DNA from 2 places in the Catenibacterium faecis genome. Region 1 is predicted to be linked to the other one. Evidence: a T-box and tRNA genes for the amino acid it is inferred to sense, from the RefSeq annotation. Region 1 holds a T-box; the other holds one or more tRNA genes.

What was found. A T-box is a leader RNA that pairs with one kind of tRNA and senses whether it is charged. The one in region 1 lies ahead of alaS (alanine--tRNA ligase), so its partner is inferred to be a tRNA-Ala.
Region 2: it has a tRNA-Ala gene. The T-box ahead of alaS (alanine--tRNA ligase) is inferred to sense a tRNA for this amino acid. The anticodon was not compared.

What each region holds. Positions count from the first base shown of each region.
Region 1 covers NZ_JACRWG010000019.1:7,970-23,826, forward strand. Annotated here, with positions in the region: gene H8909_RS05840 (ABC transporter permease) at 1-343, shown strand, start outside; gene H8909_RS05845 (ABC transporter ATP-binding protein) at 336-1,130, shown strand; gene greA (transcription elongation factor GreA) at 1,215-1,694, opposite strand; gene udk (uridine kinase) at 2,062-2,688, opposite strand; gene H8909_RS05860 (peptidase U32 family protein) at 2,678-3,928, opposite strand; gene H8909_RS05865 (peptidase U32 family protein) at 3,912-4,832, opposite strand; gene H8909_RS05870 (O-methyltransferase) at 4,816-5,427, opposite strand; gene mltG (endolytic transglycosylase MltG) at 5,427-6,458, opposite strand; gene H8909_RS05880 (lactonase family protein) at 6,537-7,628, opposite strand; gene H8909_RS05885 (DUF1292 domain-containing protein) at 7,666-7,989, opposite strand; gene ruvX (Holliday junction resolvase RuvX) at 7,993-8,415, opposite strand; gene H8909_RS05895 (IreB family regulatory phosphoprotein) at 8,415-8,672, opposite strand; gene alaS (alanine--tRNA ligase) at 8,730-11,336, opposite strand; T-box leader at 11,370-11,567, opposite strand; gene H8909_RS05905 (Na/Pi cotransporter family protein) at 11,610-12,581, opposite strand; gene recD2 (SF1B family DNA helicase RecD2) at 12,728-14,917, opposite strand; gene mnmA (tRNA 2-thiouridine(34) synthase MnmA) at 14,917-15,857, opposite strand, start outside.
Region 2 covers NZ_JACRWG010000043.1:6,904-22,760, reverse strand. Annotated here, with positions in the region: partial or broken gene H8909_RS09610 (hypothetical protein) at 1-592, opposite strand, end outside; gene H8909_RS13780 (transposase) at 642-797, opposite strand; gene H8909_RS09600 (hypothetical protein) at 1,269-1,505, opposite strand; tRNA gene H8909_RS09595 (tRNA-Cys) at 2,071-2,145, shown strand; tRNA gene H8909_RS09590 (tRNA-Leu) at 2,153-2,241, shown strand; tRNA gene H8909_RS09585 (tRNA-Pro) at 2,252-2,328, shown strand; tRNA gene H8909_RS09580 (tRNA-Ala) at 2,336-2,411, shown strand; tRNA gene H8909_RS09575 (tRNA-Asp) at 2,420-2,497, shown strand; tRNA gene H8909_RS09570 (tRNA-Phe) at 2,501-2,576, shown strand; tRNA gene H8909_RS09565 (tRNA-Ser) at 2,590-2,682, shown strand; gene H8909_RS09560 (MIP/aquaporin family protein) at 2,858-3,589, opposite strand; gene H8909_RS09555 (peroxiredoxin) at 3,760-4,215, shown strand; gene yaaA (peroxide stress protein YaaA) at 4,212-4,946, shown strand; gene H8909_RS09545 (CapA family protein) at 4,939-5,952, shown strand; gene H8909_RS09540 (MurR/RpiR family transcriptional regulator) at 5,971-6,843, shown strand; gene H8909_RS09535 (glycoside hydrolase family 1 protein) at 6,967-8,373, shown strand; gene H8909_RS09530 (cytidylate kinase-like family protein) at 8,378-9,022, shown strand; gene H8909_RS09525 (chromate transporter) at 9,036-9,590, shown strand; gene H8909_RS09520 (chromate transporter) at 9,587-10,147, shown strand; gene H8909_RS09515 (SPL family radical SAM protein) at 10,172-11,038, opposite strand; gene H8909_RS09510 (GTP-binding protein) at 11,294-12,229, opposite strand; gene bsh (choloylglycine hydrolase) at 12,406-13,380, shown strand; gene H8909_RS09500 (Cna B-type domain-containing protein) at 13,423-14,304, opposite strand; gene H8909_RS09495 (class C sortase) at 14,319-15,122, opposite strand; gene H8909_RS09490 (isopeptide-forming domain-containing fimbrial protein) at 15,148-15,857, opposite strand, start outside.

The sequences.
Region 1 (15,857 bases):
CGCCTTAAGTGGTGCCATGGTCGGTCAGTCAGTTGGTTATGGTGATGTCAAGATCGGTATGGGGGCAATCGTTATGGGTCTTGCTTCTATCGTTATTGGTGAAGTTATCTTTGGTCGTTATGGCAGTTTCTTAAAGAGACTCATTGCGATTATTGTTGGTTCAATTATTTATCGTATTATTATCGCCATTGTTATCCAGTTAGGTTTATCAACTGATGACTTAAAGCTACTCACTGCATTTATTGTAGCTCTCGCATTAACTATTCCAGTATTAATGGCCAATAGAAAACAGACTGCAAACTATAAGAAACTTACAAAAGAGGTGGATGAGAAAAATGCTTAAGATTGAACATGTATCAAAAACATTTAACCTTGGCACTATTAATGAGAAGAAAGCCTTGATTGATATTAATCTTCAATTAGATGATGGAGATTTCGTCACTGTTATTGGTGGTAACGGTGCTGGTAAATCCACTTTAATGAATATGATTGCAGGGGTTTATCCTATTGATTGTGGTCATATTAAACTAGATGATAAAGATATTTCTTTATATCCAGAATATAAACGTGCAGGTCTTATAGGTCGTGTATTCCAGGATCCGATGATGGGTACTGCAGCTGATATGCAGATTGATGAAAACCTTGCTATGGCTAAAAGACGTGGTCAGAAACGTACTTTAAAGTGGGGTATCAAGAAAGAAGAAAAGAAGTTGTATTATGACCTCTTAAAGACCTTAAATTTAGGCCTAGAAAATAGAATGACAAGCAAGGTAGGTTTATTATCAGGTGGACAAAGACAGGCCTTAACATTATTAATGGCGACTGTCACAAAGCCTAAGATTCTCTTACTTGATGAACATACAGCAGCTCTTGATCCGGCAACAAGCGCTAAGGTATTACTTTTGACTAATAAGATTGTTACTGAACAAAAGCTAACAGCAATGATGGTGACTCATGATATGCAGCAGGCTATTGATGTAGGCAATAGACTCATTATGATGTATAATGGTCAAATCATCTATGATGTGAAAGGTGAAGAGAAAAAGAAATTAACTGTTCCTTTCCTACTTAAGAAGTTTGAAGAAGCAAGTGGCAGTGAATTTGTGAATGACAGAATGTTGTTGAAATAATGAAAACATTCCAACTATATCGAGTTGGAATGTTTTTTTATGTGCTAAAAAAGAACACCTCTTAAGAAGTGTCCTTTCATACCATTAATATTTAATATCTACAATTTCAACATCATAAGGTTTTGCAACACCGACTGTTACAACATCACCAATCTTATGAGTCATTAATGCTTTCGCAAGTGGAGATTCATTAGAAATCTTACCATGTAATGGATCAGTTTCTGTAGAACCTAAGATTGTAAATGTATCAGGTTCGGGATTTTCTTCAGATAAATCAAGAACTGTTACAGTAGCACCTAAGTTAACTACATGAGTATCTACCTTAACATCAGAACCAATGATAACTGCATTCTGCATCATTACTTCTATTTCTTTGATTCTTTCTTCAATACGAGCCTGTTTATCTCTTGCTGCATCGTAGTCAGCGTTTTCTGATAAGTCACCCTGGCTTCTTGCAAGCTTAATTTCTTCAATGACAGCGGGTCTTTCAACGTTAATAAGGTTTTCTCTTTCAGCTTTTAGCTTTTCAAAACCTTCTCTACTAATTTGTACTTTTTTATCCATTTCTTTCACCTCGTATACGTAAATCTGACTACTCCCACGGGTGAGCCCGTGGGGTTCTTACTGTCAAATTTAGCTTATAATCGTACATCATTTTCAGACTTTGAAATACAAGTTTAAATCCATTTAAGTAAGAACTTTTATTACCAGGCAGTCCAACGACCACATTAACGGTAAATTTCTATCTTATGATAAGGAAGTGTAATCAATCTTCCTAATGTTTATTTTATACTATTTTGATTCCACTATTCAATACTTTGATTCTATTAATATTAATTCTTTTAATTATGTGGCTTTCATCCCATAGATAAGCCTATGGTTTTTTCGCCACTAATTAATAACATACATATTTTAATTAGACAAGAACGATTTAATCGCCTAGAATACTACTTATTTTTGTAATCAATAAGTCAATCGCAACAGTATTAGTCCCACCTTCAGGAATAATAATATGTGCATATTTCTTAGATGGTTCAATGAACTGTTCATGCATTGGTCTTACAGTCTCTAAATACTGGTTACAAACTGAATCAACAGTTCTTGCTCGTTCTTCTACATCTCTTCTTAATCGTCTGATAAAGCGGATATCTGCATCTGTATCCACATAAATCAATATATCACAAAGATCTCTTACCTCTTCTTCTGCTAAGACAAAGATACCTTCTAGAATAATAACATCACGATCTTCAATAACTTCTGTAATATCACTTCTTGTATGCTTTGAATAATCATAAGTAGGTTTTTCAATTCTTTCTTTCTTTTTTAACTTCTTTAAATCTGATACTAGAAGATCATTATCAAAAGCAAATGGATGATCGTAGTTAGTTTTTACTCTTTCTTCCATTGTCTTATCACTTTGATCTTTGTAGTAATCATCTTGTTTAATGATTTTTACTCTATGACTGCCTTTAAAACGGTCATAGATAGATTGTGCGATAGAAGTCTTACCAGAAGCACTTCCACCTGCAATTCCAATAATGACAGCTTTATTTTCCATGGTTTACCTTCCTTCCCATATCATTCTCTAATACTGGATAATCAATTTCTACATAAAGTATTTCCATTGGATGGTTTGCTACTTCCACCAATTCATTATCTTCATTATAAATCTTATCAACAGTAAAATAAATATTTGAATGACTAGGAGAGAATATTTCTATCTTGTCTCCCACCTTGAAATAGTTACGCTGTTCAATTTTAGCTCGTTTAGAATCTTGATCATAACCTAAAACACGCATAACGAATTCCTGTGTAGGATGTTCATCTCTTAAGTTATAAAGCTGTTCATCTACACCTGGATTATCATAAAAGAATCCATGACAGAATGCTCTATTGGCTGCTTTTTGTAGTTCATCTTCATATTTCTTTGAATCTGTAAAGTGATCAGGATCAGCGCAGTATGTATCAATGAGTTTTCTATAAGTAGATACAACTGTCGCAATATAGTGGACAGATTTCATACGCCCTTCTATCTTGAATGAATCCACACCACATTCTATTAATTCACCAATATGATGAATGAGACACATATCCTTAGAAGACATAGTAAATGGAAAATCTTCATTAATAGATTGTCCATTCTCTTCTAAATCATAATACCATCTACAACTTTGTGAACAGCCACCTCTATTGGCATCTCGTCTAGAATAGTAGTTAGATAACATACAACGACCACTATAGGAAATACACATAGCACCATGTATGAAATATTCTAAATCAATATCAGGGGCATTTTTTCTAATGTCCTTCAAGTCTTCAAAAGTTGTTTCACGACCTAGTACTACTCTGTCCATTCCCATATCTTCAAAGAATTTAACGGCAGATGAGTTAGTGACTGACATCTGTGTAGAGACATGTACTTCTAGCTTTAAGTCCATACTTTTCGCAAGATTCATAATATATGGATCTGCGACAATAATGGCTGTAACACCTGCATCATCTAATGCCTGTAAGTACTCTTTAATACCTTCTAGGTTATCATGATGAAGGATGATATTACATGTAACATGGATTTTAGCACCATATTGATTCGCAAATTGTACTGCTTCTTTAATATCTTCGATAGAGAAGTTAGATGCCTGTGATCGTAAGGAGAATTCCTTACCACCAATAAATACTGCATCTGCACCATAAATAATAGCTGTTTTAAGCTTTTCTAGGTTTCCTGCAGGGGCAAGTAATTCAGGTTTTTTCACAATCACACGACGACCATCAATAATCTTACTTATTGGCTGCATCTTCTAGATCCCTCCTCTTTACATCTTCAAGACGATAAATTGTATCATCATATAAGAAACCACAATCAAGAGGTTTTGAAATCTTTCTTAATAAAGGAAGATATTCTTTTACTTCTTTGTCATATGTACCTCTTTCTAGGGCTTTAAGACAATCACAATACATACTAGTGACTTCTATAGCTTCTCTTGAATCCATAAACATTGTTTCAATATAAAGGTAATCAAAGTCCTTTAATATATTGAATAAGTCCAATGTATATAGTCTAGATTTGCTGAATACAGCCGTTCCACGACTTGTTTCATATATATGACAAGGGAAATCCTGTCCACGTGGATTAATTGTGAGAGCGTCTTTATTATGGCTTAATGATGTATTGCTTGCTTTTTCATAATTAGAGATCAAATGTCTCTTACTCATCATCATATACTGTACACCATGACCTAATACAAATAATGGCATATCACAGTTCTTACGTATTTCTAGCTGTTCCTTTAAAGATATTTCTTTAGAAACAAAAGCACCAGAAATACCATAATGAGATAAAGTATTCAGTGTACTTGAATTGGTATTAAGAGTTAAAGGATGATAAATCATCTTGAAATCATAACCCTTTTTATTAACTATTTGTAATACACCAAAATCCTGAAAGATTAATCCATTGATTCCAATCTCATGTAATGCATCAATATGCTTTTCTAATCCTTCTAGATCATGTTCATCATACATAGCATTCACATAAACATAGAGTTCTTTTGCCTGTTCTTTGATTTCTTTCAGTTCTTCAATAGAAAACTTCACCGGTGTCAAAACACTATAACCTGAACCAGCCATAATCAAAGAAACACCCATATTAACATAATCATGAAGATATCCACGATCATTTAAATTAATTGCGATTTTCATTTTGATCCTTTCTAGTAATGATACATAGACCATCACCTACCTGCACATAATGTGCATCATATTCATCATTAGAGAAGATCCAGTCTTTAAAACGTTTGATCTTTCTTACAAGAGCACGTGTATTTCTATTTTTTATATTTGGTATATCAAAAATCATACCATGGAAATCTAGATTATCCACTAACACAAAACCATCTTCCTTTAAATAAGGAACATACTTCTCAAAGAAACGCTGATACTGCGCTTTTGCTGCATCAATAAAAAGACAATCATAAGGAGCATGCTTCAACAATGTATCATCAAACTCTAATGCATCTTCATGATAGATTGTGATGTTGTCTTCCTGATTAAAGTCATGAATATTTACAACTGCTTCCTGATATCGTCTATCATCTCTTTCAATTGTATCAACATGAAGATCTTTGACATGAGTCGCCATCATTAAAGATGAATACCCAATGGCACTTCCAATCTCTAATACAGACTCCGCATTTCTCTTATTTAATTCATCAATAAGGTATTCAATACCTTCTTTTTGCATAATAGGCACATCTTTCACAAGTGCATATTCTTCTAATTCATAAAATGATTTCATTAATACCACTTATTCTCCTTTACTGCTTTTTGATGTTCTTCATATGTCTTTGAATAGATAACAGTCCCATCTTTCTTCGCAAAGAAGAATAAATAATCAGATGGTGTGTAGTTTACGACTGCATCCATAGTCTTTTGTGGGACACATGCAATAGGACCAATAGGAAGTCCTGCATATTTATATGTATTATAAGGAGAATCTGTCTTAGTCATCTTAGTAGTGACTTTGACACCTGTTCTATTTAAAGCATAGTTGACAGTAATATCTGACTGTAATCTCATACCAGTCTTTAAACGATTGATAAATACACCCGCAATGGCTGGACGATCTTTATCAAATAAAGATTCTCTTTCTACAACTGAACAAAGTGTTAAAAATTGATGAGGTGTATAGCCAAGCTTAGTCATTGAATCCTTATAAGGTGTTAAATGTTGATCCATATAATCCAGCATTTCTGTTGTGACTTTTTCTATTGTTGTAGATTTATCATAAAGTACATATGTTTCAGGATAGAGATAACCTTCTAATGGATATAAAATACCCTTTTGAAGAATGTCATCTGTCAAGAACCAATATTTAGAAATGAGTTCTTTTAAATAAGTCTGATCAGACCATTTATCTAATACTTCTTGTTCTGATTTACCAGTTACATTTGCAACCTTTTTAGCTGTCTGAGGAATAGTAATTCCTTCAGGGATAGTTAAAGAAGACTTCACAACATAAGAGCTGTTCATCTTTGACATGATGCTATACATCTTTGAAAGAGACATGTTCTTATTCAAATTGTAAGTTTGAGAAACAACTGAAGGTTTATGAATCTTTAAGTAAACCTTAGCTACCAATTTATTTTTTATCAATCCTTTTGAATCTAATGTATTTAAAACTGTATAGGCATTTTCACCTTTCTTTACAGTGATCTGTACCACTTCACTTTTAGAAGAGACATGTCCTATACCACTTATATAAAATAAGCCTGTACCACCTATTAATAGTACAACTACAAGAATTGTCGCTATGATTTTCCTTTTCATACATACATCTCCTTTTCCTTAACCATTATATAGAATTAACCCGATAATTACCATAAAAAAATAAGGCATGAAAATGCCTTATTTAACTACACGTAAGTTTTCTGTACCTTTTTCCATACATACTGGGGCGTGGATTGTGAATTGATAATGTGTTTCATATAAAACAGCACGCTTTTCATCTTCTTTAATTTCAAAGCTTTCAAGTGATCCGCCCTGTTTACATGCAACAAGTAAGTACTTATCTCTAAATAAGAGTAGAGATTTAGGTCCTTCATCTGTTTCCATGCAATCCACTCTTGTAAGTTTTCCAGTTTCTTTATCTCTTTCAAAGGCAACAATTGTATCATCACCTTTATTGATCACAAAAATAAAACGTCCATTTTCAGTAATAACCATATCCATTGGTGTATTGACACCATCATATTCATCCTTAGAATAAGTCATCACTTCATCTACTAAAGTAAACTTATTATGCTTTACAGCATAACATGTAATAGTGCTTGAGATTTGATTGAGGATATAGGCAAATTTACGGTTACTAGAATAAACAAGTTTTAATGGTCCACTTCCAGGATTTAACTTAAATGATAATTCTTCATCCTTAGTAAGTTCACCCTTTTCACCTTCAGTAAAGAAGATGACTTCATCACCACCTAAATCAGTGACAATAAGTTTTGTATTATCTGGAGTAAATGTCATAAATGTAGGATGAGATTCAGTTTGTTTGACTGGATCAATACTATGACCATCTAACTTTACTGTTTTTGATACTCTAATGATTTTAGAAGTCTTAATTGGTATAGTGACTACTTCACCATTATAATAATCAATCGCATAAGCATAATCATGATCTTTATTTAAGACAGTCTGGATATATGTACGTCCTTCATTACCGATTCTTGCTGCAAGTCCTAACTGAGTTTCCATGCAGGCATACTGCCAGATACCACCATCCTGAGCACGTCCTGTCCCATTACGGTAAGTTAAATACATGAAACGTCCTTGTCTATTCATTGCGAGAGGGCTAGCTAGAGACTTAACGAATGATTTCTTGATGATTTCTCCATTATCTACATTAAGATAGAATGCATAAATACCACGATCAAGATCTGTTCCTTCGCTGCCCACAAAGAAAATATCTACTGTTTTTGTTTTACTAAAAAGTCCCATAATAATCTCCTTACTAAAACTAGGTAACGGCTGTTACCTAGTTCTTATCACATTCAGAACAATCTGTGACGCAGTTCCCATCTTCGCATACACAGCCATCACATTTATCATCTGTTTCTTCTTCATCATGCATATTGAAGTCTTCTAGAACTTCTTCTAAACGCTCCCATTCAGCTGGATCTTCAATATCATATAGATGATTATCATCATCATATCGAGATGCAAAGATCTGCTCATCATCTTCTTCACTATAATACATGACATATTTATTTCCATTCTCTTCATCTTCATAAGTGAAAAGAATTTCAAACACATTTTCTTCCCCGTTATTATCGGTAATCACAATTTTATTATCGTCCATTGCTTATCTCCTTATCTTATCAAGATACCCCTGAAGAATTTCAACTGCTGCCATCTTATCAACAACCTGTTTACGTTTCTTTCTTGAAACATCACCAAAAATAAGATTATTTGTCGCAATAACAGTTGTTAATCTTTCATCTTCAAGAATAACTTCAACATCCATCATCTTCTCTAAACGTTCTTTAAAATCAATAGAAATCTGTGCACGTTCACCAAGATCACCATTCATATGCTTAGGTAATCCTAAAACAATTGTATGAATATTATTCTCTTCTACGATATTCTTGATATGATAAGCACAATTCTTATATGCGTTTTCGCTGAAATGATAAGTTTCTACACCATGTGCAAGCATTCCTAATGTATCACTTATCGCAACACCGCAAGTACGTGATCCTAAATCAAGTCCTAATATCTTTTCCACTATTTAGACTCCAAATAGAACTTTACAAGTTCTTCAATAATTTCATCACGATCAGCTTGCTGAATAATAGATCTTGCACTCTTATGACTTGAAATATAAGCAGGATCATTAGAAATCAGATAACCTGCAATCTGGTGAACTGCATTATATCCTCTCTCTTCTAAAGCCTCAGCAACTGTCATTAAGTTGTTTCTAATTACTTCTCGTTTGAGATCTTCTGAGTTAAATACTCTTGTCTGTGTATAATCTTGTGCCATAATGAACCCTCCCTATATCACTTATTTTAGTATAAACGAAGATAAAATTCAAATTTTTTACAATTTAGATTTCACTGCAGCAACTGCTTCATCAATCTTATCTAGTGTTGGTGCACCACCCTGAGCGAAATCAGGTTTTCCTCCACCACGGCCATCAAGAACTTCATTCATAGCCTTTACTAAGACACCAGCTTTATATGTATTTGTAAGATCTTTAGTAATACCTACAAAGTAAGAATTCTTACCTTCAAAAGTACTAGTTACTACTACAACACCACTACCTAACTGGTCTCTAAAATCAAATGCCATCTGTTTAGCGGCTGCATTATCTTTTTCTACATGAGTATAAAGGAACTTCACACCATTCACTTCTTCAACCTGAGAAGCCTGGTTCTTTGCTTCTAAAGCATTTAACTTACTAGTCAATGTTTCGATTTCTTTTTTCATTGTATTAAGTGTAGTCATTGTGCTTTCAGCTTTTTCTACGATCTTATTGAAATCATTTGCCTTAAGTACTGTACCTACTTCTTCTAAAGTTTCTTCAGATTTTCTTAATGCTTTATAAGCAGCTACATTAGTGACTGCTTCAATTCTTCTTACACCAGAACCAACTGAAGTTTCCATTTCAATCTTGAATAAACCAATCTTTGCAGTATTAGAAACATGTGTACCACCACATAATTCTACTGAGAAGTCACCTACACGTACAACCCTTACAACATCCCCATATTTTTCATCAAATAAAGCTGTTGCCCCTGCACTGATGGCTTCTTCCTTAGGCATTTCTTTAACATCTACATCAACACCCTTGAAGATATATTCATTAACCATATCTTCTGCAGCTGTTAATTCTTCTTTTGTCATCTTTGATGGATGAGTGAAGTCAAAACGTAATCTGTTTTCATCTAAGTAAGAACCAGCCTGACCAACATGTGCGCCTAAGACATTCTTTAATGCAGCATCTAATAAATGTGTGGCTGTATGGTTATTTTCAATTAATGCACGACGTGCTGTGTCCACTGTGAGTTCTACAGTATCACCTACATGTACGCTGCCACTCGTTAATTTAATATAATGTAAATGCTGACCATTAGGAGCCTTTAATACATTAGTGACTTCTGCATCAAACTGATCTGAATGAGCAGAACCTGTATCTGCACACTGACCACCCATTTCAGCATAGAAGTTAGTTGTTTCAACGATGATTTCACCTTCATCAGAAAGTTCATCCACCTTTTCTCCATCTTTGAATAAACCTATAACTGTAGTCTTACAAGGTGCTGTGTCATAAACAAAAGTAGAAGGTGTAGTGAAATCCATTAAATCAATCTTCTGAGAAGCCATTGATTCTCTTTCACCACGGGCTGCACGAGCACGATCCTGCTGTGCTTTCATTTCTACCTGGAATCCTTCACTATCAACAGTGAATCCAGATTCTTCTGCGATTTCAATAGTTAATTCTAATGGGAAACCATATGTATCATATAACATGAAAGCAGTAGAACCATCAATTACCTTATTATCAGAGTGTGCAATAACATCCTTGATCTTCTTTTCACCCTGAGATAATGTCTTATGGAATGCCACTTCTTCTTTCTTAACAGCTTCCTTAACGAATTCTGCTTTTTCTGGTAGATAATCATAGAATTCTTTCATATTGTCTACTACAACATCTACTAAAGTATATAAGAAAGGCTTATCGATACCAATGTTTTTACCATAACGAACAGCTCTTCTTAAGATTCTTCTTAATACATAACCACGTCCAGCACGGTCAAACATAGCCCCATCACTTAATGCGAATGTAACAGTACGGATATGGTCGGCAATAACTCTATAAGCCATTTTATCTTCTGCATACTTCACATCAGCTAGTTCTTCAGCTGCATGAATGATTGGTAAGAATAAGTCTGTATCGAAGTTTGTTTCACCTTCCTGGATGATTGAAGTAATTCTTTCAAGACCCATACCAGTATCAATATTCTTGTGTGGTAATTCTTTATAATCTTTACGATCAATTGTAGGATCACAATCAAACTGAGAGAATACGATATTCCAGATTTCTACATAACGGTCATTTTCCATTTCTTCAAAGAATAGTCTTTCACCGATATGATCTGGGTCATATTTTTCTCCACGGTCATAGAAGATTTCACTATCTGGTCCACCAGGTCCTGCACCGATTTCCCAGAAGTTATCTGCAGTCTTTAAGATATGTGATGGATCTACACCACATTCTTTAGTCCATACGTTGTATGCATCTGCATCATCTGTATAAACAGTGATATATAGTTTATCTTTATCAAAAGCAAGCCATTCTTCACCTGTTAAGAATTCCCATGCAAAATGAATTGCTTCTGTCTTAAAATAATCACCAATAGAGAAGTTACCTAACATTTCAAAGAATGTATGGTGACGTGCTGTCTTCCCTACATTTTCAATATCGTTTGTACGAATAGATTTCTGTGCATTTGTGATACGATTACATGCTGGTTTTTCTGTACCATCAAAATATTTCTTTAATGCTGCTACACCTGCATTAATCCATAATAATGTTGGGTCATCATGGGGAATCAATGAAGCACTTGGTTCAACCATATGTCCCTGTTTCTTGAAATATTCAAGGAATAATGCACGAGTCTGATTACCTGTTAACTTTTTCATAATATCCTCCTAAAATAAAAAAAGCCATTCCTTAAAAGGAACGACTTAAATCGCGGTACCATCCTTATTCATAGATAAATATATCTATGCCCTTTATGACTTTAACGCAGTCATACGTTGATGTTTACATCACTCTCGAAAGGAGCCTTCCTTCATACACCCAAGAACTTGCACCACCCGTTCTCTCTCTTAAGACCTCTATGAAGTACTTGTCTTTCTCAACGATTATGCCCCTATTATACATAAAAAAAAGATAAGGCGCAAGCCTTATCTCTATTCTTCGATTAAAGAACCTTCTGCAAGCATTTCACCCTTGATTGGTAATAACTTGTAGATCAGTTTCATAAATACTGCATCAAATGGTAACATGATTACTGTAGTTACAATATTGAATACTGTATGGAAGTTAGCCACCTGATGTGCTGGAGTTCCAGAGAATTGTGCAATCCATGATAATAATGGTGTAGCAGAACATATAATCAAGAAGAAGATTGTACCCACTAAGTTAAATAGGACATGGAATGTCGCAATACGCTTAGAGTTTCTACATCCAGTCACTGATGCAAGAACGGCAGTAATACAAGTACCGATATTTAGTCCACATACCATGAATGCTGCTGTACTAAATGGCACTAAGCCTTTAGTTGCAAGTGCAGATAGAATACCTACTGCAGCTCCAGAAGACTGGATCAAAGCAGTAAAGGCAGCTGCAAATAATACGGCAAGTATTGGATTAGAAAGAGTTGTCATTAATTTAATAAAGACAGGTTCCTTCTGAAGTGGCACAACGGCCGCGCTCATCATATTAAGCCCCATGAAGAGAATACCAAATCCAGTCATAACTGAACCAATACCTCTCACATTACGATTCTTGAAGAATAAGCACATGAAGACACCCACAACTGCAAAGACCGGTGCGACAACACCTACATTAATCGCAATCATCTGTGCTGTAATAGTTGTACCGATATTAGAACCCATTACAACCCAGATACATCTGTTTAATGTCATTAAGCTGGCATTCATGAAACCAATCAACATAACAGTCACTGCAGAAGAACTCTGTACAGCAGCTGTTACACCGATTCCGACAAGAACACCTTTAAATTTTGTATTTGTTAGTTTTTCTAAGATAGTTTTTAAGCGGTCACCTGCAGCATCTTCTAAGGAATCACTCAAAACCTGCATTCCATACAAAAAGAGTGCTAGCCCACCTAATAAGTCAAGCCAATTCGTTATTTTCATAATCTCGTTTTCCTTCTTTTACCACTACATTATAACGTGTCTCTACGTAAATGTCGTTAACTAAATGTTAAAATAATCTTAAGTTTATGTAAAGTACTTTACAAAAATAACTTAAATTTAATGTTTTTAACGAACTATTTACTTGATTATTCGAAGTCAGATATCGAAAAAGAAGAAGTTTTATGCCTCTCCTGAAAACGTTTGAGTAATGTTGTACGTCTTTGTTCATCCTGATTATTATGAAGGCCACGAATAAAGACATTATGATCTCCTAGGATAAATAAAGACTGCTTGGCTCTTGTGATACCTGTATATAATAAGTTTTTCTTCATCATAATGCTGTATTCTGGAAGTACTGACATAATAACAATCTTAAATTCATTACCCTGAGATTTATGAACAGACATACAATAAGCATGTCTTAACATATTGAATTCAGTCGTACGGTAGTTTACAAACTGCCCATCAAAATCAACAGTGAGAGTATCATAAGATAATCCAGTATCTTCTTTCTTTTCAATTTCTACTAAGATTCCTACATCCCCATTATAAACATCATCATCAGGACGATTTTTTAATTGAAGAAGCTTATCTCCTTCTCTAAAGATCTTACCACCCACTTTGATTTCAGCTTTATCACTTGTTGGCGGGTTAAACATAGCCTGTAAAGATTCATTTAAAGCATCTATACCTGCTACACCTCTATACATAGGTGCTAATACCTGTACATCGGATGCATCATATCCCTCTTCTACCGCTTTTTTCACAATAGTCTGCACACATTGTGCAACATCCTTGTTAGGACATACTGTAAAATGAATATCTCGATAATCTTCAAAAACATGAGAATCATAATGATCATTTCTGATATCATGAGATAATGCGACAATACCACTGCCTTCTTCTTGACGATAGATTGTCTGTAAGCAGATATGTGGAATACCACTCAATAACATATCCTTTAAGACGTTACCTGGTGATACTGATGGAAGCTGCTGGTCATCACCAATAAGTAATATTTTATGTACATGAGCACAAGCATCTAATAATTTAGAAAATAAGAGTGAATCAACCATTGAGAACTCATCAATGACAAGCAAATCAATATCTAATGGATGATCCGAGTTCATAGAAAATGTATTGGTAGAAATATCCCATTTTAATAATCTATGAATAGTAGATGCTTCTAGTTTAGTAAGTTCTGATAATCGTTTTGCTGCACGCCCTGTAGGAGCTACGAGTCCTATCTTTTCATCAGGATATAATGAACGATAAACCTTTAATATAGCCTGTACAATCGTTGTTTTACCAGTACCAGGACCACCTGTTAAAATAAGTGCTGATTCTTCTAAAAACTTCTTAATCGCATTCTTCTGTATTTCATCATAAGTAATACCCTGTAATTCTTCTGTTCTTTTAATCTTTTCATCAATGACGGAATCTTCAATAGACTGCGTTGATTGTTTAACATAACGTTCAAACTTTTCTGCAATCATTGTCTCACTTTCATATAAATCTCTTGGATAATAACGGTCTTCTTCCTGAATAACCTTTTCAGCTATGATTTTATCTAGATTCTTCGCAAATAAATCATCAGGACATTCAGGTAACATACGTCTAAAGTGATGATAAAAGGATTCATAATCACTATAGGTGCTTCCTGTCTGGAAACATAAATCCATTAAAGAAGCTAGTATACCTGCCTGGATACGTTTATCATCTAATGGTTCTACACCTGTTTTCATTGCAAGTTCATCAACACTTTTAAAACCAATACCTTCTATATCATCAATGAGGCGATATGGATCATTTTGTAATACATCAAGTGTCTTATCTTTATAGAAGTTTTGAATGAGTGGTAAATTACGAGTAGAAATACCATTTCCCATAAAGAAAGATAAAACCTGTTGATCATAATCCTGACTTGTCAATACACCTACAATATTCTTCTTAATTGTTTCTGTAACATTGGGAATATTATTTAAACAATCAGGATTATCCTTAATAAGAGTTAAGGCTTCCTCCCCTAATGCATCCACAATTCTTTCAGCCGTCTTCTTACCCACTCCCTTAAAGAGTGATGAAGAAAGATAGCGGATAATCTCACTTCGATCATCCGCTAGAATTATTTCATAAGAAGACACTTTGAATTGTTTACCATAACGGGGATGTGTGACATAGCTTCCTTTAATACGATAACGATCATCATTATTTACATAGGACATATTTCCTATAATAGTGAATTTTTCATCATCTGTCTCAAAAGCTGCTACTATATATTTATTTTCTGGATTATAGAAAATAACTTTACTAATAATGCCTTCGTATTCTTCCATTATAAATAGTCAATCTCCTTGCCGTCTTTATAGACTTTATCAATTGTACCTCCACCTAGACATACATCTCCATCATAGAAGACAGCAGCCTGACCTGGAGTGACAGCCTTGATTGGTTTCTTAAATGTAACATAAAGTGTTGTTTCATCAATAAAGTGTAATGAAACATCATTATCCTTCTGACGATATCTAAACTTAGCAGTACAGTCATATTCACCTTCTGGCTTTGTTGCAGAGATCCAGTTGACATCAGTAATCAATGCACCATGAGATAATAACCATTTATTACTATCACCCTGAGCAATATAAAGAATATTCTTGTCATAATCTTTTCCTACGACAAACCAAGGTTCACCATTACCACCAATACCTAAACCTTTTCTCTGCCCGATTGTATAATACATAATACCCTGATGTTCACCAATAACCTTCTTAGAGACAATATCTACCATCTTGCCTGATTTAGCCGGAATATAGTTCTTTAAGAATTCTCTAAAATCTCTTTCACCAATGAAACAGATTCCTGTAGAGTCCTTTTTATGTGCTACAGGAAGATCAAGTTCTTCTGCAATTTGTCTTACTTCTGGTTTAGTGAGTTCACCAATTGGGAACAATGAGTTATTTAACTGATTCTGATTCAATTGACATAAGAAATAAGTCTGATCCTTATTATTATCTACACCACGAAGCATCACTGATTCTTTTCCTTCAGTATGTACAACACGGGCATAATGTCCTGTCGCAATATAATCAGCATCAATAGACTTAGCATAATCTAAGAAAGCTTTAAATTTAATATGTTTATTACATAGGATATCTGGATTAGGTGTGCGTCCTTTTGCATATTCTTCTAAGAAATATGTAAAAACCTGATCCCAGTATTCTTTAATAAAATCCACTCTACGGATTTCAAGTCCTAAATGTGATGCAACCGCCTGTG
Region 2 (15,857 bases), on a different contig from region 1:
CATCTACTTCATCCTGCTGAAATCTATCATTTATTTGTATTCCAAATACCATCCTGCCAAGTTTGAAATGAAGTTTATTATCTGTAACGGATATAGGTATACCACGATTCATCTGTTTTGCCCTTATACAAGGTAGGTCTCCGTATTTAGAAAAATGTAAAACATTACCATTTCCATATAAACATTTTTCCATGCCACGCCAAATATCTTCGGCTTTAGTCAGAGCAAATACAGCGTCTACGCCATATTTCTTGCCTATTGGAATCATGGACGTTCTGCAGTATTCCCATGTAATATTATAAACTTTCTGCATTTCATTAAGTTGTTTAGCATAAGTTTTTCGTTTAGCCTTATCTTTAGAATTACCATAAAGAAAGAGTAATTTACGATATCTCTTTGTACGCATAAGCTGGTCATAATTCTTTCTCATAAGACCTACAAGTTCATTGCCTGCTTTTCTGATCTTATTCGAAAGCTTTACAACTTTTTGTATATCAGAAGAAGACATATCAGTTTCAGCAGCCAGGATATGCCTGTCAGAAAATTTATGAAATTGTTTAAGATGTCTTTTATGTTCTTTATCAGTTATCATTTTTCTGCTCCTTAATATTATCTTAATAACTGTAGATACAAAATATCCTCTAGACCATAAAATACCGCATCCTGCAGAATTGTATTAATTGTGGAAATGCCTTGAATAGTTCAATAGCACTTATATCTTTAAAAGTTCTTACAACATCACAAGAAGCAGCAGTTTGTGGTACATCTACAAAAACATGTATATGGTCAGGCTTCACAACAAGAGCCTTAATGTGGTAATAGATTTTTCTGTAATATCTGTTTTAATATTTCCTCTACATTACCTTTTAATACCAGAAATATGAATTTAGAATACCTGATGATGTGATACTGTATCAGATATTTTCAATACGAAGCAAGTCAAGAAATATGATACTCTCTCCTTCCTCAGCAAAATAGATACGTGAAGGGTTTTCAAGTTCTGTTTTCCATCCAGCAGGAATGGAAATACTTATTTGTATGTTGTCACTTTTAGTTCGTGCCGTTACTTTTTTTCACAACTTGAATGATATGCTGAATTATTAGGATTGCACTGTTCTGCATGTTTATTATTGTTCGCTATATGTGCAGCACTATTAGGATTTTTCTGATTACAGTGATGGTTGTTTTGTTGTATGTGTGTTTATATCATGGTTACTTTTACTGATGATCTGTTTACTTTCTATACTTTAATATACATAGATTATATATCATTTTTCTAAGTATTTATCAAGTGAAATGTAGCTTTCATCCCACACGCAAGCGTGTGGGTTTTTCGCCACAAATTTATAACCTAATTCTTTAATCTTAGTAATAAGTTCTGTAATACATTCATCTTCTACCTTTTTAAATTCTTCTGCCTTAATTGTATTATTCTCAAAATCTCTTCTTGCCTTCTTAAGTCTCTCAGGTCTTAAGAAACTACCTACATAATCATATCTATTCATTTTAAATGTCTCCTTTTTGCGTGAGTTCATTGTATCAAAGATATTCTGCAAGTAGAAATACGTAAAAATGTGTGTTCTTTATAGACTGAGACTATGGATACGATACATCAGCAATGTATTCGTATTCAAAAAAAGAAAACATATTATAAGTGTTATAATCCCTTTTATACCTAGAGTATGCATAGAACTAACTAAAGGCATCATACGAACAATTGAATAAGCGACATTAAATTCTATTAATATGCATGTAGATTGTTTTCTAAATATATATTGTAATATAATCAAAACAATCATTAATGGTAATGAGGTTTTAATTACAGATAAAATTATTTCTTTATACATATTAATCACTCCTTGTTTTCTATTATGACTACTAATTTTAAGAGAATTATGTGATTTATATTATAAATGTAAATTATATTGATTATTCCATCACAAAACCGATTATCAGGTTTTCTCATGGAAGAAATGAATTATATTTTATGTACTTTTTTAAACTTTTTTCTTAAAAACCCTTGCAATTATCTAAAATCCATAGTATATTATACGAGCGCCATGAAGCAATGGTTCCATAGCCAAGTTGGTAAGGCAGAAGACTGCAACTCTTCGACCATCGGTTCAAGTCCGGTTGGAACCTCCATACGTGTGCCCTGGTGGCGAAACTGGTAGACGCACAGGACTTAAAATCCTGCGGACTTCAAACTCCGTGCCGGTTCGATTCCGGCCCAGGGCACCATTTATATAAACGGGAAGTAGCACAGCTTGGTAGTGCACCTGGTTTGGGACCAGGGGGTCGCAGGTTCAAATCCTGTCTTCCCGACCATTTATTCGGGGCCTTAGCTCAGCTGGGAGAGCGCCTGCTTTGCACGCAGGAGGTCAGGAGTTCGATCCTCCTAGGCTCCACCATTTATTTTGGTCTGGTAGTTCAGTTGGTTTAGAATGCCGCCCTGTCACGGCGGAGGTCGCGGGTTCGAGCCCCGTCCAGACCGCCAATTGGTTCCGTAGCTCAGTCGGTAGAGCAGAGGACTGAAAATCCTCGTGTCGCTGGTTCGATTCCGGCCGGAACCACCATTTTATTTATGATGCAGGTTTACCCAAGTCCGGCTGAAGGGATCGGTCTTGAAAACCGACAGAGGATTAACGTCCTGCGGGGGTTCGAATCCCTCAACCTGCGCCATTAATAAATATAACTCAGGATTCGTTCCTGAGTTTTTTTGTGCTTTATAAGTTATATTATATTTTAGTGGTTCTTATTTGATAAGCATTTCAGTTACCAATTTCTCGATGCTTATCTTTTTTTATTACTCCCCTATTCTTTTAGGCAAAGAAAAAAGCTATCAATTGATAGCTTCTTAGAAAATATTGAAATATAATAGACAAGCACAGATACTTGCACAAATTGGAGCAAGTACTGGTACCCATGCATAATCCCACTGAGAAGTTCCCTTGTTCTTGATTGGTAAGATTGCATGTAAGATTCTTGGACCTAAGTCACGAGCTGGGTTTAAAGCTGGACCTGTAGGACCACCAAATGAAGCAACTAATGCCATAACTAATAAACCAACACCGATGAAACCAGCACCCTGATTACCATGTTCGAAAATTGGTGAATGAGTAATAGATAATGCACAGAAGAATAAGATGAATGATCCGAAGAATTCGTTTACGAAACCATTGAACTTATTGTTTGTTGCATCAGTAGTTGAGAATGTACCTAAGATTGCATCAGGATTTTCTGTTGCATCATAATGTGGTTTGAAGCAAATATAAAGAATGAACTGACCTACGATAGCACCAGCGAACTGTACTAAAATGTAAGGTAATACTTCAGCTAATGGAACATCACCTGCAACAGCTAAACCGATAGTAAATGCTGGGTTAATATGGTTACCAGAAATTTTACCAATCATAAGAGCTGGAATCATAACGGCCATACCATAACCGATTGCAATGACGATCCATCCACTGTGGCTTCCCTTTGTTCCCTTTAATTCCACGTTTGCTACTGAGCCGTTACCAATCATAACCATGATTGCAGTACCAAGGAACTCAGCAATGAGACGAGTAGTTAATGAAAATGTCATAATTGTCCCCCTATTTAATATTTAATTGTGTTTAATGACAAATGGGATTATAAAACCTGTATTTCAATGTGTCAACATGTTTCTAAAATGTTAATGCTTACAATCGTTTTTTTATGCATAGGTAGCACATTATTTCTATTTTTGGTATAATGCAGAAAGGAGGTTTCATTATGTTAGAGATTAATACAAAAGCACCTTCTTTTAATCTACCAGATGAAGAAGGCAATATGCATACTTTAGAAGAATATAGAGGTCATCGTGTGATTCTCTATTTTTATCCTAGAGATAATACACCTGGATGTTCTAAACAGGCATGTGGGTTTAGAGATTTGTATCCTGAATTCTTAGAGAAGGATGCGGTAGTAATAGGAATCAGCAAAGATTCCATTGCAAGTCATAAGAAGTTCAAAGAGAAATATGAGTTACCTTTTACTCTACTTTCTGATACAGAAAAGAAGACAATCCACGATTATGATGTATGGAAAGAAAAGAAGAATTACGGAAAGGTAAGTATGGGTGTTGTAAGAACAACTTACTTAATTGATGAAGAAGGAATGATTATCAAGGCTAAGGAACGTGTAAAGACAGCTGATAATCCAAAAGAGATGCTTGAGGCTTTATCATGAAGATTATTATGAGTCCTGCTAAGAAGATGAGAAGCGATGAGGATGCATCTATTACTCCTACTACACCTTGTTTTCTTAAAGAGTCTTATATATTAGAAGAAAAGCTTAAGAGTATGTCCTATGATGAGTTAAGAAGATTATGGAAAACTAATGAATCATTAACACATCAATGTTTTGAGGAGTTACAGGAGCGTCAGTTTAAACCATTGACATGTGCAATTCATGCTTATGATGGGATAGCGTTTAAGTATCTTCACCCTTTTTCTATGAGTGATAGTGAAAGAGAGTATTTAAACAAGCATTTACGTATTTTATCAGGGTTGTATGGGGTTTTGACACCTACTGATGGAATTGTACCCTATCGTTTAGAAATGGGCGTTAAATTGCTTAATTTGTATGAATTCTGGGGTAGTAAGATTTACGAATCCCTTGACGATCATGTGATTATTAATCTTGCATCTAAGGAATATTCTAAGTGTATTACTGATTATTTAAAGAAAGATGATCAATGTATAGAAATTCAGTTTCTAAGAAATATTAAAGGGGTACTTAAGCAGCAGGCAACCTATGCGAAGATGGCTAGAGGAGCAATGATCTCTTATATGGCTAAAGAAAAGATAGAAAATATAGAGGACTTAAAGAAGTTTAATGATTTAGATTTTGTATTTGATAAAAAGCTATCTAATGATCATTGTTTTGTATTTGTACAAGGGAGAAATGAAAATGAATAAGTTTTTAAAAGGTTTTGTATGTGCACTTCTTGTATTAAGTACGGGATGTGCTAAAGAAGAGAAGAAAGAAACACCAAAGAAGACTAAGAAAAAGACAGAAGAAACAGCTCAGGTCACTCATACTGATATTACTATGTCTTTTGTAGGTGATATGACTTTAGGAAATTATGCAGGACAGCCTTATGATGGATCTTTTGATCAGGAATATGCGAAACAGGGTAATAATCCTGATTATTTCTTAAAGAATGTCAAGAGTGTTTTTGAACAGGACGATTTAACTATTGCGAATCTAGAAGGTCCTTTGACTGATGAAGAAAATCATGTTATTAAGTCATTCCCTTTTAAAGGTAAAAAGGAATATGCAAAGATTTTAACTAATAGTAGTGTTGAAGCGGTGACAGTCGCAAATAACCATTCTATGGACCGTTATCAGAAAGGGATGAATGATACTAAAGCAACTCTAGATGAGTATGGTGTAGGCTATTTCGGGTATTCAAAGAGCTATATTAAGGAAGTAAAGGGTATTAAGTTTGGTTTTCTTGGTTATGCATTTCCTCATGCTGTATCTGATGATATGAAGAAGGCAATCAATGAATTAAAGAAGAAGACTGATTTTGTGATTGTTTATTATCATTGGGGTATTGAAAGAAACTATAGTCCTACTCAGGGGCAGAGAGATTTAGCACATGCAACTATTGATGCAGGGGCTAATATGGTCGTAGGTAGTCATCCTCATGTATTAGAAGGGATTGAAACATATAAGGATTCCCCTATTGTATATAGTTTAAGTAACTTCTGTTTTGGTGGTAATAGAAATCCAAGTGATAAAGATTCTATGATCTACCAGCAGACATTCCACTTTACTAATAAGAAGATCACTAGTATGGAACATAAGATTATTCCATGTATGATTTCTTCTGTTAAGTATCGTAATAACTATCAGCCTATTATTGCGACAGGACAGGATGCAGAACGTATCTTAAAGAAAGTCAATACAATACAGTAAATGAAAGGTGTTGATTAAATGATTGAAGATATCTTAAAAGAGAAAAAGAACATGACCAGTGGAGAAGAGAGAATTGCGGATTATTTCTTAGATAAAAAGACTTTACTTCGTAAACAAAGCAGTCGTTCTATCGCATCTCAATTGTTTATCAACCCTTCTATGATTACTCGTTTTTGTCAGAAACTAGGATTTCATGGATATACTGATTTTCTTGAACAATATTTAAAAGAAATTGAATATACAGAATCTCACTTCCAGGATCTTGATCCTAATCACCCTTTTGATGATCAAGATAAAAATACTGTAATCGCAAGTAAGATTGGACAGCTCTATCATGAAATTGTAGATGATACATTAAAGCTAATTGGTCATGATGATCTGCAGAATGCGATTAATTGTTTAAATAAAAGTGATATTATTTATGTTTATTCTGCAGGTGTACAAGGTGATGTAGCCCAGACTTTTAAAGATAAGATGTTGAAGATTGGAAAGAATGTCGTTCTTGAAACAAAGATGAATGAACTCTATTATCGTGTTTCTTATTGTTCTCTTAATTGTTCATTTGTTATTCTCTCCTACTCTGGAGAAATAGAATCAGAATTAAGAGGTGTAAAGAAGCTTAAAGAGAGACATATTCCTCTTCTCGCAATTACATCTTATGGAGATAATACGTTATCTCAATATGCAGATTATGTATTGAATGTTTCTACAAGAGAAAGACTGAAAGATAATCTAGGTGATTTTGCGATGAATATATCTACGATGTTGATTCTTGATATATTATATGTGAGTATTTTTAATACTGATTATTTAAAGCATGTTGAAAGAAGAAGATCTAGTTCACAGGGATTTGATTTATTTAGGACATCGAAGAATCCTAACATTAAGTAAGCAACATTGTTGCTTGGATATTATTAGAAACACACATCTTTTCGCAACGCTATTGAAAGAAGCCGTTCATTAATTGAGCGACTTCTTTTTTTATTTATAATCTTAGTTGTAGAAAGAAAGGTGATGAAGATGTTTCCAAAAGATTTTCTCTGGGGTGGTGCAACGGCAGCTAACCAAATAGAAGGTGCTTATTTAGAGAATGGTAAAGGGTTAAGTACCGCAGATGTGATGACTTTAGGGTCTCACGAAAAGAAAAGACGTATTACAAAAAGTGTTGAAGAGAATGAATATTATCCTAGTCATAATGCGATTGATTTTTATCATCATTATAAAGAAGATATCGCACTATTTGCAGAGATGGGATTTAAAGTATATCGTATGTCTATTAACTGGACACGTATTTTCCCTAATGGGGATGAATTAACACCTAATGAAGAAGGACTTAAATTCTATGATGCAATATTAGACGAATTAGAAAAGTATCATATTATACCTCTTGTAACTATTTCTCATTTTGAAACACCTTTAGGACTTCAAAAGTATGGTTCATGGGAAAATAGAGATGTAGTGGATTGTTATATACGTTTTGCGTTAGTTTTACTAAAAAGATACAATAATAGAATAAAATATTGGCTTACGTTTAACGAAATCAATTGTATGTCTACTCAGCCTTGGGTTGCAGCAGGTATTAATAGTGATGATGAGAGAGTAAGAATGACTGCAGCATATCATCAATTTATTGCAAGCGCAAAAGTTGTAAAGATTGCTCATAAAATTAATCCTGATAACAAGGTAGGAATGATGTATTGTGGGCATTTCTCTTATGCATATAGTGCTAATCCTGATGATGTGATTGGAACTATGAATTTTATGCATAGTATGATGTTTTATTGTGATGTACAGTGTCGTGGATATTATCCTCAATATAAATTAAAAGAACTAGAGAGACTACATATTACCTTACCTATTCAAGAAGGAGATTTAGAAATACTTAAAGAAGGTAAAGTGGATTTCTTATCACTCAGTTATTATTGTACTCATGTAACTGGGAAAAAGACAAAAGGTATTCTTAAAGGTATGAATGGTTTAGATACAGGTTATAAGAATACATTCTTACCTAAGAGTGATTGGGGATGGACTATTGATCCCCAGGGGTTAAGATATGCATTAAATTATTTATATGATCGTTATCAATTGCCTTTGATGATTGTAGAGAATGGCTTAGGAGCTATAGATCAGTTGGAAGATAATAAGGTTCATGATACATATCGTATTGAGTATCTAAAAGCTCATTTAAAGGAATTATCTAAAGCAATTGAAATAGATGGTATTCCAGTGATGGGTTATACAATGTGGGGTCCTATTGATTTAATTGCGGCATCTACTGGTGAAATGAAAAAGAGATATGGTTTTATTTATGTAGATGTAGATGATTTAGGAAATGGATCTATGAAGAGATATAAGAAGGATTCTTTTTATTGGTATAAGAAGGTTATTGAAACAAATGGACAAATCTTAGAGGAGGATTAGTAGTATGAAGAAATATATTTTAATGGATAGTGAATATTGTAGTATGGGTAGATGGATTTCTGTTATTGTAGGCAAAAAGCTAGGAATGAAATTATATGAAGGTAAGGATCTTGTAAAACTAGCTGATGAAGAGTGGTTGACTGAAGATTATTTAAAGGATTTTGATAATAGAATTGCGGATATGTCTTTAGAAGAAGTAAAAGCAAGTGATGAAATTAAAAAGATTCATCAGGCTTTATCTAAAGCGATTTTAAAAGCAGTAGAAAATGGTCCATGTATTATTCATGAAAGAGCTGCAGGTGATGTACTTAAAGGACATGCAGATTGTTTAAAGGTACTTTTATATAATACTTCAATGGAACATCGCATTCCTCGTGCAATTGCGGATAAGACATATGATTTAGAAGGATTAGAACATGATGAATTAGTCAATTTTATTCATCGTGAAGATCATAAGCGTAAAGTTTATCGTGATGCCATTTCTCATCACTTATGGGGTGAAAAGGAAAGTTATGATATATGTTTAGATAGTGATGTTTTATCTAGAGAGAAGTGTGCAGAAATATTAATCGAAGCGGCATCAGATTGTAAACTTGATTTAGAGGAATGTGCTCAAATTATTAAAAGTTCTTTTGACTGGACAAGATAAGAGGTAAATAGAGATGATCAAAAAACTTTGGAAATTATTTTATTCAATGGTCTATCTCAGTACTTTTACTTTTGGCGGTGGCTATGTCATTGTCACATTAATGCAGAAAAAGTTTGTAGATGAGTATCATTGGATCAATAAAGATGAAATGTTGGATTTAGTCGCTATTGCCCAATCAGCACCAGGTGCTATTGCCGTCAACGGAGCTATTGTAGTGGGATATAAGATTGCTGGTGTATTAGGTATTATTGTGAGTGTTATTGCAACTATTCTTCCTCCGTTTATTATTATTTCTGTTGTATCTGTATTTTATTCTATTTTTAAAGAGAATTTGATAGTTCATTATATGCTTGATGGAATGCAGTCAGGTGTAGGTGCAGTGATTGGTGTTGTCGTTGTAGAAATGGCATTAGGTATCTTTAAGGAAAAGAAAATAAGCTATTATTTGATTATGTTTGGTTCTTTTATTGCGAATTACTTCTTTAAAGTAAATGTTGTATTGATTATTCTGACATGTATTGTGATTGGTATTGTTTATTCTATATATGAAAGGAGATTCGTGCAATGATCTATTTACAGTTGTTTTTAAGTTTTCTACAGATTGGTGCTTTTAGTTTTGGTGGTGGTTATGCTGCAATGCCTTTGATTCAAAGTCAGATTGTTGATTTACATCATTGGCTGGATTTTAAAGAATTTACAGATTTAATCACTATATCACAAATGACTCCTGGTCCTATCGCAATTAATTCAGCTACTTTTGTAGGAACTAAGATTGCTGGTATTCCTGGTGCGATTGCCGCAACTTTAGGATGCATTCTCCCTTCTTGTATACTTGTCACAATCATTGCATACTTCTATCTCAAATATCGTCATATGCGCTTTTTACAGAATATCTTGAACTACTTAAGACCTGCTGTAGTTGCATTGATTGCAACTGCTGGAGTTACTATTATGATTTCAGCATTATTTGGAAGTGAAGCAACAATTATATTAAATAACTTCCGTATTCATCAATTGATTATATTTCTATTTTGTGTATTTATGCTCTGGTATAAGAAGTCTAATCCTATATTTGTGATGATTCTTTCAGGGATACTCAATGTTATTTATCAAACGATTATTTAAAAAAGACTTCAGCAGAAGTCTTTTTTAAATAAAATCCAATAAGTTTAATCTATGATTTTCATATGTACGAAGATAGTTGAATATTTCTTCATGATCATGCATGATTCCATTTTCTTCACATATCTGATGAAATAGACGCATCAGATGTTTGTTCTGTGGACTAGAGAGAATATAGCTATTACCATACTTGTTGATATATGTCTCTTTTAATCCAGGAAAATATTGATCTAGTTTAGAATAGAAGTACTCTCTATTCCCTTCCCTAAGTGTGACTCCCATGTCAAAACAGATAATTCCTTTTACATGAGCTTGTATGCAATAATCAAGTATCCCTCTTAAGTTTTCTTCATTATCATTGATAAAAGGGAGAATAGGTGTTAACCATACAATAGTCGGTATACCTTCCTCATAAAGAGTCAACAATGTTTCAAAGCGTTCTTTTGTAGAAGAAACATTGGGTTCTAGCTTTTTACATAGTTCTTCATCATAAGTAGTGAGAGTCATCTGAATGACACATTTAGAGTGTGTCTGAATGGATTTCAGTATATCCAAGTCTCTTAATACACGTGATGACTTAGTGATCAGCGTGACTCCAAAACCATTTCTATCAATGATTTCTAATGCACCTCTTGTATACAATAATTGATCTTCTAGAGGGATATAAGGATCTGTCATAGCCCCCATGCCAATCATGCAGGGTTTTCTTTTCTTTCTTAATGAAGTATCTAACAATTCTAATGCGTTCTCTTTGACTTCTATATCTTCAAACAAGTGATCCATATGATAGCAGTCACTTCTAGAATCACAATAGATACAGCCATGCAGACATCCTCTATAGAGGTTCATTCCATTACTAGATGATAGTATACCTTTAACCTTTTTATAATGCACTTTTATTTCCTTTCTATGCAAATGCGACTATTTGTATAATGAAATCTTTTTAAAATATTCATATAATAATGCTGAAAAGAGATTTCCCACTCTTTTCTACCCTTCGAGGTCAGCAACCATTCCCTTCTTAGCTGACCTTTTTATTTATTCTTTACATAAAATTGGTTTATTCATTACCTTTTATCAATATAATACAGGTGATGAAGATATATGATCCCCACCATATTCTATAAATATCGCTTCATCAATTACCAGCTATGCTGGTTTTTTTATGTATTCTTCTATCTTTTCTTTATTTAATGATTCACCAATGACAATAATGATTTCCTGACCTTTCGCAATTGTTTCAGTAGTAATCTGATCTTTTGTCGCATTAAGTTCAATCCATTGATCATTTTCTAGTATAAAGCCTTTGATTCTAAATACTTTACCACACTCAGAATCATTAAAAATAGATTGAGTTGCATGAATCAATTTTTCTTTAGTAATTGCTTGATTCATAAAAAACATAGTAGAGAAAGCTTCTTCTTTCTTAAAGAACATCTTAATAAAGCCTTCTAATTCATAACCAGAATGAAGAATAGAATTAAAGTCATCATTATTGAGTGTTTCTAAATCTAAACAGTCTTCTTTATTAAATCTTCTTTTACATTTAATGAGAGACATTGTGTTATTTAAGTGGGTGATTGTGTTATTGATTTCTTCTTCTGTAGCTTCACTAGAGCGACTGAGAATAATTTTACCAGCATCTGCAACCTGACAGCCTAGTAAGTAATCTGATTGCTTAGAAAGGTTGTTTTCTAGCTTAGAATTCACTAAAGCAATCACATTACCAATCTCATACCATTTATCTAATGGTTCTTCATGAAGTACATCAAAGAACTCATCGACATCATAAATACCTGATGGTTCTACTAATATTCTATCAAAACCTCTCATACCCATAGAAATAAGTTTTGTCTTAAAACGACGTCTATGACAGTCTAAATCTCCTCCACCAACAACCATTTCTAGTTCACATTGGTCACCTAATTCTTCTTCTAATACCATCATATCTACATTAATCGCACCAAAATCATTTTCCAATATTGCGATATGCAGTCCTTGATCAATTAAATATTTCGCATACTTCTTAATAAATGTTGTTTTACCTGATCCTAAAAAACCTGTAATTAAATCTACTTGTACCATAAGTTCACCTCTTGATTTTATTATATGTTGATATACTGTTTTGTCAAACAGTTCACATTAGTGACATATAATAGACATAGAATATTCTTTAGAAAGTATGTGTGAATTATGTCAAACTATGGACTTAACATACCCATATGTTTATGCTAGGATTCAGTTGAAAGGGGGCAGTGATTATGTGTACTGCTGCATGTTTTAAAGATAAAGATTGTTATTTTGGAAGAAATCTAGATTATGAGTTTTCTTATGGTGAACAGATTGTTGTAACACCTAGAAATTTTGAGTATGGTTTTAGATATACAGATGAACCATCTTACAAATATGCCATCATTGGAATGGCTCATGTCAGCGATGGATATCCATTATATTATGATGCAATGAATGAAAAAGGATTAGGTATGGCTGGACTCAACTTTGTAGGAAATGCCTATTTTAATCCAGTAGTAGAGAATAAAACAAATGTTTGTTCTTTCGAGTTTATTCCTTGGATCTTATGTCAATGTAAAACTGTTGAGGAAGCGATTCATCTTATTAATGAAATGAATTTATGTGATACACCTTTTAGTGCATCATTCCCACCTGCTTCACTTCATTATATGATCAGTGACTCAAATAAGACTATTACTGTAGAAATCATGAAAGATGGAGTACATATCTATGATAATCCTGTAGGTGTATTAACTAATAATCCACCTTTTGATAAACAGATGTTTAATTTAAATAATTATATGTATCTCTCTACTAAACAGCCTGAGAATACATTCTCAAAAGATGTAAACTTATCTACTTATAGTAGAGGTATGGGTGCTTTAGGGTTACCTGGTGATTTATCATCAGCATCTCGTTTTGTACGTGTTGCATTCACTAATATGAATGTAACTAAAGGATTAAATGAACAGGAAAATGTCAGTCAGTTCTTCCATATTCTTGGTTCGGTAGAACAACAAAAAGGACTATGTGAAGTAGCCGAAGGTAAATATGAATATACTATTTATACTTCTTGTTGTAATTTAAATAAAGGTATTTACTATTATTCAACTTATCATGGTCATACAATTAAAGCTGTGGATATGCATAAGGTAGATCTTGATAATAGGGATTTGACATGTTATCCAATGATTGATGAAGAAGTATTCTTTGAACAGAATTAAAAACAGACACTAGGAAATGCATTCCTAGTGTCTTTTAATTAACTAATCTTTTACATGTTTGAATAATTTTCCTAATACAATAAGTAATAAACCAGCAGCACTCATCAACATAATCCAATGATTGATTCTTGTAGAATCTCCTGTCTTTACATTAGTACTAGGTGTATCAACACTTGTATTAGTAATAATATATTCTGTACTTTGTTCATTACTGCTTGAAGAAACAATACCTTTATATCCTTTTACATTCTTTTCTTTGATACTATAATTGATTGCTTGATCAGTTTTCCATGAATAAGCATAATTATTTTTTGCATCTAAAGTGATTGTTTCAACTAAAGCAGAACCATTATAGAGTTCTACCTCTATTTTTTCTGGATGTGTTAAACCCTTATCCACCCAACGCTTGACTATTTTATATTCATGAGAGGGATTTTTTGAATATTTAATAAAGTCAATAGATACATCATAATCAGATCCCTGTGGTAAAGAAATAAGATAAGGTAAATAAGTGTAGGTTGTACCATTTAATTCTAAATTATCAGCAGTAATAAGATAAAGACCTGTTTTAAGATTAGTATAACTCAATGTAGAAGAATTGGCTTTTTTAATAACGCCTTTTTGACTTGCAGCATAACCTTTTAAAGTCATAGCTGCATTTTTTAATTCTTCACTTGTTTCTAGCTTATTTAAATCAATTGTAGTATTTTCTGCTTCCTTAAAATCCTCGGTGTATTGATAACTGCCAACCTCATCAATACTCGCAACTCGATACAAATGAACGTTCAATCCTGATAAACATTCATTAAGCGTCAACGAGCATTTCTTATTGACATCAACAGCAGCTACCTGGAATAAATTGAATACAGCAACTGATAATATAACTGTAAAACATAATATAATTTTCTTTAAGCTTTTATCCATAATAATTGCTGTCATCACCTTTCTTTATGTTTTTTTGATGTGAGATACCAGATAAATGCAATAATAATTGCAAGTAGTATCCAGAATATATCTAGAAGTACCAAATCTATTTTAACAAGATCTCTTCTTACTCTGAGATTTGTTTTATTGATACGATGACCTCTGACAAGTAATCTATGGGTATTGACACCATAAGGTGTACAAGTCATGAGCGTACAATAATCCTGTCCTTCTACAATCTTCAAATCATCTTTTTCTGTAGGAAGAACAGTTTTTATTTGATCGACCTCATAATAAAGAGTTTGATCCAATATCTGAAGCATAAATGTATCACCAGTTTTAAGCTGATCTATATCAGTGAAAAGCTGTGCACTTGGTAATCCTCTATGTCCAGATATAACACAATGAGTACTTTCTCCACCCACTGGTAAGGATGTACCTGGGATATGTCCTATCGCAATCTGTAAGATTTCAGCATCCGTCCCATGATAAATAGGAAGTGATACATTGATCTTAGGGATTTCTACATAACCCATCATCCCTGTTCCTGTGACATCTAGAGTCTCATTGTATATTTTCTTATCTTCATCATTTAAGGCATACATTGTATGTCTTAAATTTTTGTTGTATAAAGTGGCATCATTCCAGAGCTTTTCATACTGTTCTTCAGTCAGGTCTTCCACCTTTTCTTCATATCCAGCTATAGCTCTAGTCTGATGTCTTTGATTCCAATAATTACTAAAGCTTGGATAAATAACTAGGGAGAGTCCTATAACGAATAGTAGCGCTATAATTACGTTTATGATTTTCTTTTTCATTATAGAACACTCCTCTTATTCTATTTTATTTATCTTCAGCTTTTTTCTGCATTACTAAGAATGCACCTGCTGCAAGAATCATAACTGCACCTGCAACATATAGAATTGTAGTACCCATACCACCAGTACTTGGAAGTTCAGAACCTTTGTAGTTGATTACATCAGTTTCTAATGTCCCTTCAGTCGTGTTTGGTGTAAACAACACTTCACCAGTTAATTTGTTTCCACTTAAAGTTCTTAATTCTGGATTATCGTTTAATTCATCATGAGTTGCTTCAATCTTGAATTCAATTGGATCCATAGTGTTATATTCACCTGGAGTTACTGTTTCTTCTAATTTATATACTCCATCATCTAAACCAGTAAATGTGAAAGTTGTTCCGTCTTCAGATTTAACTACTACCTTTTCAACTTTCTTCCATTCTTCTCCATATTTCTTATATAAAGTGAATTCTGCGCCAGTTAATGGTTTATTGCTAGAATCCTTTTTATTAACAATTGCCTTATAAGTAAATACAATTACTTTATCCCATGGAGTATAAGTAGTTGTGCCATTTTGTTCTACGTTTGGATTATTTGAGAATTCCATACGCATTTCATTTGGGTTACCAGGTAAACCAATTTCTGCTTTGGTATTTAATTCAGATGTATATTCAACAGTGATTACAGAACCATTATGCACTGAATTGATTTGTTTAAGATCATCAAATACTACTTCAAAAGAACAGCCAACTT